Regions from separate parts of the Streptococcus downei MFe28 genome, predicted to be linked through region 1. Evidence: predicted binding sites of a transcription regulator. Region 1 holds the regulator's gene; the other holds the start of a gene.
What was found. The regulator CtsR, encoded in region 1, represses protease genes until heat stress. The targets are predictions, from matches to a motif close to TTGGTCAAAAAAGGTCAAANA.
Positions count from the first base shown of each region.

Region 2: the regulator CtsR is predicted to act here: its motif matches at 2,289-2,309, upstream of DYE66_RS10445 (ATP-dependent Clp protease proteolytic subunit).

Region 1 covers NZ_UHFA01000002.1:211,215-215,428, forward strand. The annotation lists gene DYE66_RS01015 (ATP-dependent Clp protease ATP-binding subunit) at 1-1,659, opposite strand, end outside; gene DYE66_RS01020 (CtsR family transcriptional regulator) at 1,652-2,119, opposite strand; gene DYE66_RS01030 (hypothetical protein) at 2,516-2,845, opposite strand; gene DYE66_RS01035 (helix-turn-helix domain-containing protein) at 2,857-3,261, opposite strand; gene tsf (translation elongation factor Ts) at 3,702-4,214, opposite strand, start outside.
Region 2 covers NZ_UHFA01000002.1:2,171,170-2,175,383, forward strand. The annotation lists gene DYE66_RS10435 (DMT family transporter) at 1-388, opposite strand, end outside; gene DYE66_RS10440 (RrF2 family transcriptional regulator) at 513-986, shown strand; gene DYE66_RS10445 (ATP-dependent Clp protease proteolytic subunit) at 1,604-2,194, opposite strand; gene upp (uracil phosphoribosyltransferase) at 2,368-2,997, opposite strand; gene DYE66_RS10455 (MalY/PatB family protein) at 3,110-4,214, opposite strand, start outside.

The DNA.
Region 1 (4,214 bases):
CCCTAGGAACATGAAGGAACCAATTGGTCGCTTGCCTGTTCGGATACCTGATTGGTTGCGCCGAATGGCACGAGAAACCGCTGAAACGGCATCATCCTGGCCAATCACGCGCTTGTGGAGTTCTTTTTCTAGATTGAGGTAGCGTTGATTATCAGCCTGGGTCATCTTCTCAAGAGGAATGCCTGAGAGTTTGCTGAGGGTCCTGAGAATATCCTCTTCCTTGACAGCGACAGGCTGGCGAACCTTTTGCTGATCCTCTTCCTGAAGCAGATCCGCAACCGCTCCTAGATTTCCTGACAAGAGGGCCTGGTCAGCAGAGCTGAGGAAGGTTGGCAGGGAACGCTTGACCGTATTTTGCACCATAGCACTGGCCTCATCCAGCAGGTCAATGGCCGAATCCGGCAAGTTCTTGCTGGTCAAATAGCGGTGGGCTGATTTGACGGCCGTTAAGACTGCCTGGTCAGAGATGGTGACATTGTGGTAGCTCTCATAGCTTTCCTTGAGTCCCAAGAGAATCTGGTAGGCAGCATCAACTGTCGGTTCTTCAATCAAAACCCTAGCAAAGCGACGGGAGAGGGCTGCATCCTTCTCAATATGCTTGGAATACTCCTCCTGGGTTGTCGCTCCAATCATGTGGAGGGTCCCTCTAGAAAGGGCTGGCTTAAGAATATTGGCGGCATCCAGGGTGCTATCAATCCCGCTGCCAGAACCCATGATGGTGTGAACCTCGTCAACAAAGAGAATGATATGGCCATCGGCCTCGATATCCGCAATGATTTGGTTCATCCGCTCTTCAAAGTCTCCCCGGAAACGGGTGCCAGCTACCACCGACATCATATCCAATTCCAAAACTCGGAAATCGGCCAGTTCGTATGGAACTTCTCCTTGGACAATCCTCTGGGCTAGGCCGTAGGCTAGAGCCGTCTTACCAACACCGGCATCACCGACCAAGACAGGATTATTCTTAGTCTTGCGGCTAAGAATTTGTAGCATGCGAGTAATTTCCTCGTCACGACCAACCACAGTCTCCAGTTGTCCTTGAGCCGCTAGATCCGTCAGGTCTCGGGTGAAGTCAGCCAGGTCTCCTGCCGTTGGCTGAGGGCCTGCCATCATATTGTTAAAGTTGCCATTGCCAGACTTCTTGGGCTTGGCCAAGTCAAAAATAGCCTTGACATCTTCCTTGGAAAAACCTGAGTAGCGCTCAATAACTTTGCGTAGGTCAATCAATCGAAGATTATCCTTGCCCTCATCTTGAAAATGAAAACCGACCTGCTCCAAAATGCGAGCCGCCAAATTATCCCGACCAAACATCATGGAGAGGAGAACGTGTTCGCTACCGACCTGAGGGGCCTTGACAGCTTCAGCAATACGAGCCGCATAGGTTAAGATTCTCTCTAGTGCCCTTGAAGCCGGCAAAATCTCTTGGCTCTTAGCCCTTTTGAGAGGCTTACGGCGAATGACCAGCATGGCCGCATCCTCATACTCATCCAAATCAATCTTATCCGCAAAGTCCATAAGTGCCAGATGAGCCACTGTCTCATCGGTGTCCACCATGGCCAAGAGCAGGTGCCAACTTTCCAAAAATTGACTCTGGTAGCGGGCCGCCTGATATTGGGCACGGCTAAATATTTCTTGCATTTTCAGGGAATAATCAGTCATCTGGATTTCCTTTTCTATCGAGGCGTTGAATAATCTTTTTCAGCATGCGGGCACGAATACCAGGAGCATCTTCTCCCAGAACCTCATCGGAGGATGAGGCCAGGATGATATTGCCCTCACGCTCACTAATAATATCTTGATCATAGAGCTGTTGAATGAGGTCATCAAAGACCTGACCACTGATGGCTTCACCGATTGAGCCTGCCAGGGCATTGAGCAGGTGGTGTTTGTCAGAAAAAGTGACCTTGGCAATGCGGATATAGCCGCCACCTCCTCGCTTACTTTCTACCACATAGCCCCGACTCTCAGTAAATCGAGTCTTGATGACATAGTTAATCTGGCTGGGCACCACATCAAATGAGTCCGCCAGATGGGAGCGCTTGAGCTCCACAATACCCGACTGGGCCAAAATATTCTTGATATATTCTTCGATATTGTCCGAAGTATTTCTTACAGGCATAAACTACCCTTCCTTATCTTTGACTAACTTTGACTATTATACCCTAAAAGGCGAAATTTTGAAAGCTAAAATCAAAGAAGGCATACGTTCTAAGCGCTAAATCACCTAATACTCAATAAGGAGCAGACACCAAGAGTGGACTTCTCCCCTAGCCAACTTTGTCTGCCAGCATTATCTACTGGACAAACCAACCTATCAGAAAATATGATAAGCCCTTCAGTTCTAGCTAATACTAGCAAAACGTCCCGTCATAAGAAGAGCTTGAAACAATTAAAAAGTGCTAGCCTCGCTACTTTTTCAACATCACACACATTGACGCAGTGGCTGATTTGTGATGATGGATTTAATGCTTTGGCATCTAGTCCATCACATACCAGCGAAGTGGCGGTAAGGTCCTTATCCCTTGCTAGGCAGGGAAGCGATAGTCATCAGTAATCCCCCAAGCAAGCCGATAATTAAATAGAGTAAGGCTAGTCTCTTTTTCTTTTGAAGCTCGGCCAATTCTTGACTCCTTGGTGCTGGATAGTCCCTACGTTGAACAAAATAATGGTGAAGGCCAACAATGCCACCCCGACCAGACGCCGATAGCACCCAGATTTCAGGATGGTCCATACCTCTGGCCTGGGCATCCAATTTTATCAATTGGTAAAGTTGAATATTGAAGCTGACAAAACCTAGTAAAAAGATAGCTGCCCCGATAATTACCCACATATGACCACTAAACATAAAATCACCCCCTAAATCATTCTAATAATTTGATAAAAGATAGCTCCCATTCCTAAGAGTAGGATCAGGACGGCCAGAATAATTAGATAATCATGTTTAAAAATTAAAGCTAAAAATAGGAGTCCGAAAAATAGGAGCAAATAAAGACCTAGTAACCAGATTAAGTTTCGGTTACTGGTCACTAAATCAGTCGTTTTTTCGAGATGTTTCACCATGGCTTCATCCCCCTTAACCAGTTGATCCAGGCTCAAATGATAAAGATTGCTCAGGGCTATCAAGCTGACTATATCAGGATAGGTTTTTCCCCTTTCCCAGTTTGACACTGTCTGTCGCGATACTCCAAGGCTGTCAGCTACCTCTTCTTGAGTCAAGTCGCTAAGCAACCGTGCCGATTGTAATTGTTGACCTACCGCCATCATTACCTCTCTTTCTGATTCTATTTTCTCAGTTTCTTATCTTGCTGTCTATCAAATTCTTTTGACTTAGACTTTTTTTCTGTCAAAAGTCTTTGACAGAGCACTAAAAAAGACTAGGCTTGAAACCCAGTCTTGTCGCAACTGAACATGGATTAAAAGTTATTAGATTAGGATTAAGCTGCACAATAACTAGGAATTGAGTTCGCCTACAACCCCGTGGAAAAAGAAAAACACCAGCCCCATGCGGAACTGGTGTACATCTGCTAGGCGCAGTAGCTGATTGGCCTCTTTGCACCACTTCGTGGCACAGCAGAAGCCTAGTCGGCCTTGCGGGGGTGGTAAAACAGTCCGGTGGACTGTTTTAGCCTGACACCTTGAAATTAAAGAGTGGAGGGGGAAGGAAGGTTTTGACAAAGTCAAATCCCTTCTATCCCACTCCCTTACTTATTCAAGGCTGCAGCCATGGTTGCGGCTACTTCGTTTTCAAAGTCATTTGTGGCTTTTTCAATTCCCTCACCAACTTCGAAGCGGGCAAAGTCAACAACCTTAGCATTGACAGATTCAAGGTAGGCTTCAACGGTCTTGCTGTCGTCCATGATGTAAACTTGAGCCAGAAGGGTATATTCTTGGTCAACCTTGGTGTTGTCCAACTTGAAGCGGTCCATCTTACCTGGGATAATCTTGTCCCAGATTTTTTCTGGTTTGCCTTCAGCCTTGAGTTCAGCCTTGATGTCTTCTTCAGCTTGTGCCAAAACTTCGTCAGTCAGTTGGCCCTTAGATCCATACTTCAAGAATGGCAGGGCTGGTTTGTTAACCATAGCACGGCTTTCGTTATCTTGTTCGATCTTGTGGTTCATTTGAGCCAATTCGTCATGGATGAATTGCTCGTCCAATTCCTTGTAAGACAAAACTTTTGGACTCATTGCAGCGATGTGCATTGAGATTTGTTTTGC
Region 2 (4,214 bases), 2.0 Mb from region 1:
GCAAAAAGTGAGCAAAAAGCGCTAGCCACAAGGGATTCGTAAACAAAATAATTGAGGACATTGACGATGAAAGCCCTTTTGCCATAGAAAGATTTAAAAATCCCATTGTTCCGGCTGTTTGCAATAGTCCGATACTTATAACTAATAAAATTCCTTTTTTTATACTTCCTTTGCTTCTAGGTATTATTTCAGATATTCCTTTTGTTAAAATTGTGAATACTAACATTAGGAGACCTGCAATAATAAAACGCCAACTTCCAATTAGAAAGGGAGGAGCACGATTAATAGAAATCAAATATTTCCCAGTTGGAAAAGACGAACCCATAAATATAGTCGTCAATATAATACTAAATAAGAACGAGTTCTTAGATGATACTTTAAAAACCACTAGTTTTCCTCCCATCTTTACAATCCATTATCAAAAAGATATAATAAGAGAAAATAATTGCTCCTATTAGAGATATTTTATATCTCTAATAGAGAGTATATTACTATTGGAGGTAAATGTCAATATGAAACTATCATCTGGTTGGGAACAATCTGTTTATGTTTTGCTAATACTTTCACAATTACCTGATAAGCAGACAATGAATTCCCAATTGCTAAGCGAAAGGTTAGGAACATCCCACTCATACTTAAAAAAAATCATAAAACTGCTAGTTAATGAAGGATTAATTACTTCGGTTCCAGGAAAATTTGGTGGATTTTCTTTAGCGAAGCCATTAAAAGAAATTACTTTTTATGATGTATTTGTAGCAATTGAGGGAAGGGGAAAAATATTTGCTAGTCAACAATTATTGAAAAAATTCCTAGGTGAAAATGAAGGTAAAAAAGCTCAAAAATGTGCGGTTACAGACTCGCTTGATGCAATTGAGGATACATTGGTTACGACACTTTCTTCAATTACTCTAGCTCAGGTCTTCGACCAAATAAGCTCAAATTATAGCTTGGCAGAATTAAGAGATTGGGTGAAAATAAATGCCTAACATAAGTAATATAGCGGTTTGATTTAGGAATCGGATTAGGCAAGCTTCAAAACAGTCTAGCAGACTGTTTGAGGCTGGGGATAGAGAAAACTCTGCCTTCTACTCGGTTCATCAAGACGCGTTAACGATGGCCTAACCTAAATTCCAATTGCTATATCTTCCAATTATCTTTTCTCTATTTGCCCAAAAATTGATTCATATTTGTGGGAATATTTCCAATTCCGTCCATTGCATTTACTTATATATTCTTACAAAAGAACAACAGGGTCAGCGAGCTTCTATATCTTCAATTAAAGAGTTACCTTAAAAATTATTTTTGTAAAGTAATATTAAAACCTTAGTCTTTTTCAAAGCCCTCAGCGAAGCCAATGCCTCTTATAGGGATGCTGTGGCTGCCTATAACAAGTTCGAAGGTACAATTAAGAAGTCAATTCATTGAGAGATGTCTCTTGATTAATAAAGAAGCAAATCAAAACCACCAGCTCAAGTTTCGAACTGGTGGTTTTGATTTAATTGATCTCGGGTTAAAAGCCTAGTGAAAAAGTTAAAGGTCCTAGAAAATCAGAATTTTCTGCCCCTTTCCCATTTTCATATGACTTTTTAACGCTCTTAGCATTTTACTTTAATTCATTATTTTCCATGATTTCATCAATGAAGCCATAATCCAAGGTTTCTTTGGCGGTCATCCAGTTGTCGCGTTCGGCATCGGCGTGAATCTTCTTGAGAGTTTGGCCTGAATTGTCAGCCAAGATTTTTTCAAGGGTTTCCCGAGTTTGCAGTAGGTGTTCAGCCGCAATAGCCATATCGGATTGCTGGGTTCCACCGCCAGTACCACCCATTGGTTGGTGGATCATATATTCAGCATGAGGCAACATAAAGCGTTTGCCCTTGGCACCGCTGGAAGCGATGATGGTTCCCATGGAAGCAGCCATCCCCATAACAATAGTTTGCACATCGGATTTAATGAAATTCATGGTGTCTACAATGGCCAAACCGGCTGAGACAGACCCACCTGGGGTATTGACATAAAGATAAATATCCTTGCTACTATCTTGGGCATCCAAGAAGAGCAACTGGGCAATGATGGAGTTGGCCATATTGTCTTCGACTGGCCCTGTCAACATGACAATCCGGTCTTTTAAAAGACGAGAATAAATATCGTAGGAGCGTTCTCCACGGCTGGTTTGTTCAATAACTACTGGAATCATAAAAATTCTCCGTTTCTTAACTTAAATCTGGACAGAAGACCAATCTATTGATTAGAGATTGGTCGCTCTATCACCGTGTCACCATTATAGCGATTTGGTCAAAAAAGGTCAAATAAAAAACTTAGGCTAAGAAAAAGAAGCTACCTTCTGAGGGAACTTCTTGCTTTATCAACTTATTTTGTTCCAAAGAGACGATCGCCCGCATCTCCCAAGCCAGGGACAATATAGCCATTTTCGTTGAGCTTTTCATCAAGAGCTGCGGTGTAGATGTCGATATCTGGGTGAGCTTCCTGCAAGGCCTTCACCCCTTCGGGAGCAGCGACTAGGCAGACAAATTTAATGTTAGCTGCCCCGCGCTTCTTCAAGGAATCAACGCCTAAGATTGCTGAGCCACCTGTCGCCAACATAGGGTCAACTAGGAAGATTTGCCTTTGGTCAATATCTTCTGGCAATTTAACCAGATATTCAACAGGTTGCAGGGTCTCTTCATCGCGATACATTCCGATATGGCCAACCTTAGCTGCAGGGACCAAGCTAACCAAGCCATCAACCATCCCAATTCCAGCCCGCAAAATAGGGACAATGGCCAATTTCTTACCAGCCAACTGCTTTTGAGTCGTCTTGGTGATGGGGGTCTGGATTTCGATATCTTCTAAGGGGAGGTCTCGAGAAACTTCGTAGCCCATCAACATGGCAATTTCATTGACCAATTCGCGAAAGACCTTGGTTGAGGTATCCTCACGACGCAAGATTGATAATTTGTGCTGAATCAGTGGATGTGAAATAACTTGAAATTTTCCCATAATGTGTCCGCTTCTGTGAAGCTTTCCACCTTTCTTCTTGTTTTCCTTTATTATAGCAAAACATCCCATAATTAGCAGGAAAATTCAGGAAATAAGCCAGCTGAGGAGCTTTTTAGAAAACCTGACTCAGGCGGTCTAGAGCCTCTTTTAGGGTAGCCTGTGGCGTTGCGACATTTAAGCGAGCATGACCAAGACCCTCTTTCCCGAAGGTGGAGCCGACATTGAGAATCAACTTGGCTTCCTCCTTGATTTTGCGGTGAAGTTCTTCATCATCCAAGCTATAGGCTGAAAAGTCCAGCCAGACCAGATAGGTTCCTTCTGGCTTCATGACCTTTATTTGAGTCTCCCTTGTCAGGCGCTCAACCACCAGATTGATATTTTCTTCCAAAACTTTCTTGAGTTCCGTTAACCAAGAGCGACCGTAGCGAAAGGCAGTTTCGGTGGTCACCAGTCCAATGGTTGGAACCTCGTGCTGATTATTGCCCAGCTGCCGTTTTTTGAAAATGGCTCTCAGTTCAGGATTTTCAATGATGGCAAAACTATTCTTAGTCCCTGCTACATTAAAGGTCTTGGTGGCACTACCTAGAATTAGGGTGAAATCCTTGAAGTCACCTAAGGTGTTGAGAGAATGATGCTTGTTCCCAAAGAGGGCCAGGTCTTGGTGAATCTCATCAGAAACCAGAATAACATTATGCTTACGGCAAAGCTCTGCCACCTTAACCAATTCTTCTGGACTCCAGACCCGGCCACCTGGATTGTGAGGACTACAAAAGACATAGACCTTGACTTGGTTTTCAACAAGGTCCTTTTCCAATTGCTCAAATTCTAATTCAAAACGTCCATTTTTCTCGACTAAGGAGTTTTCAACTAACTGGCGATTATTGAGCTTGACCGAGCGAGCGAAAGGCGGATAGACTGGGGTATTGATGAGGACCGCCTCGCCTTCCTTACTGAAGGCCTGAATGGCCACCGAAATAGCTGGTACCACGCCTTCAATCAGAACCAGAGCTTCCTTCTCAAATCCATAGCCATGCTCCTCTTTTTCCCAGGTCTGGATGGACTCTAGGACTTGGTCAGAAAAATAAGGGTAACCGTAGTCGCCACGCTGGGCATAGGCCTCTACAGCTGCCTTCATTTTAGGAAAAGGCAGGAAATCCATATCGGCTACCCAAAGAGGTAGCAGGTCCCGATTGGCCTCTACTTCTTTCCATTTCATT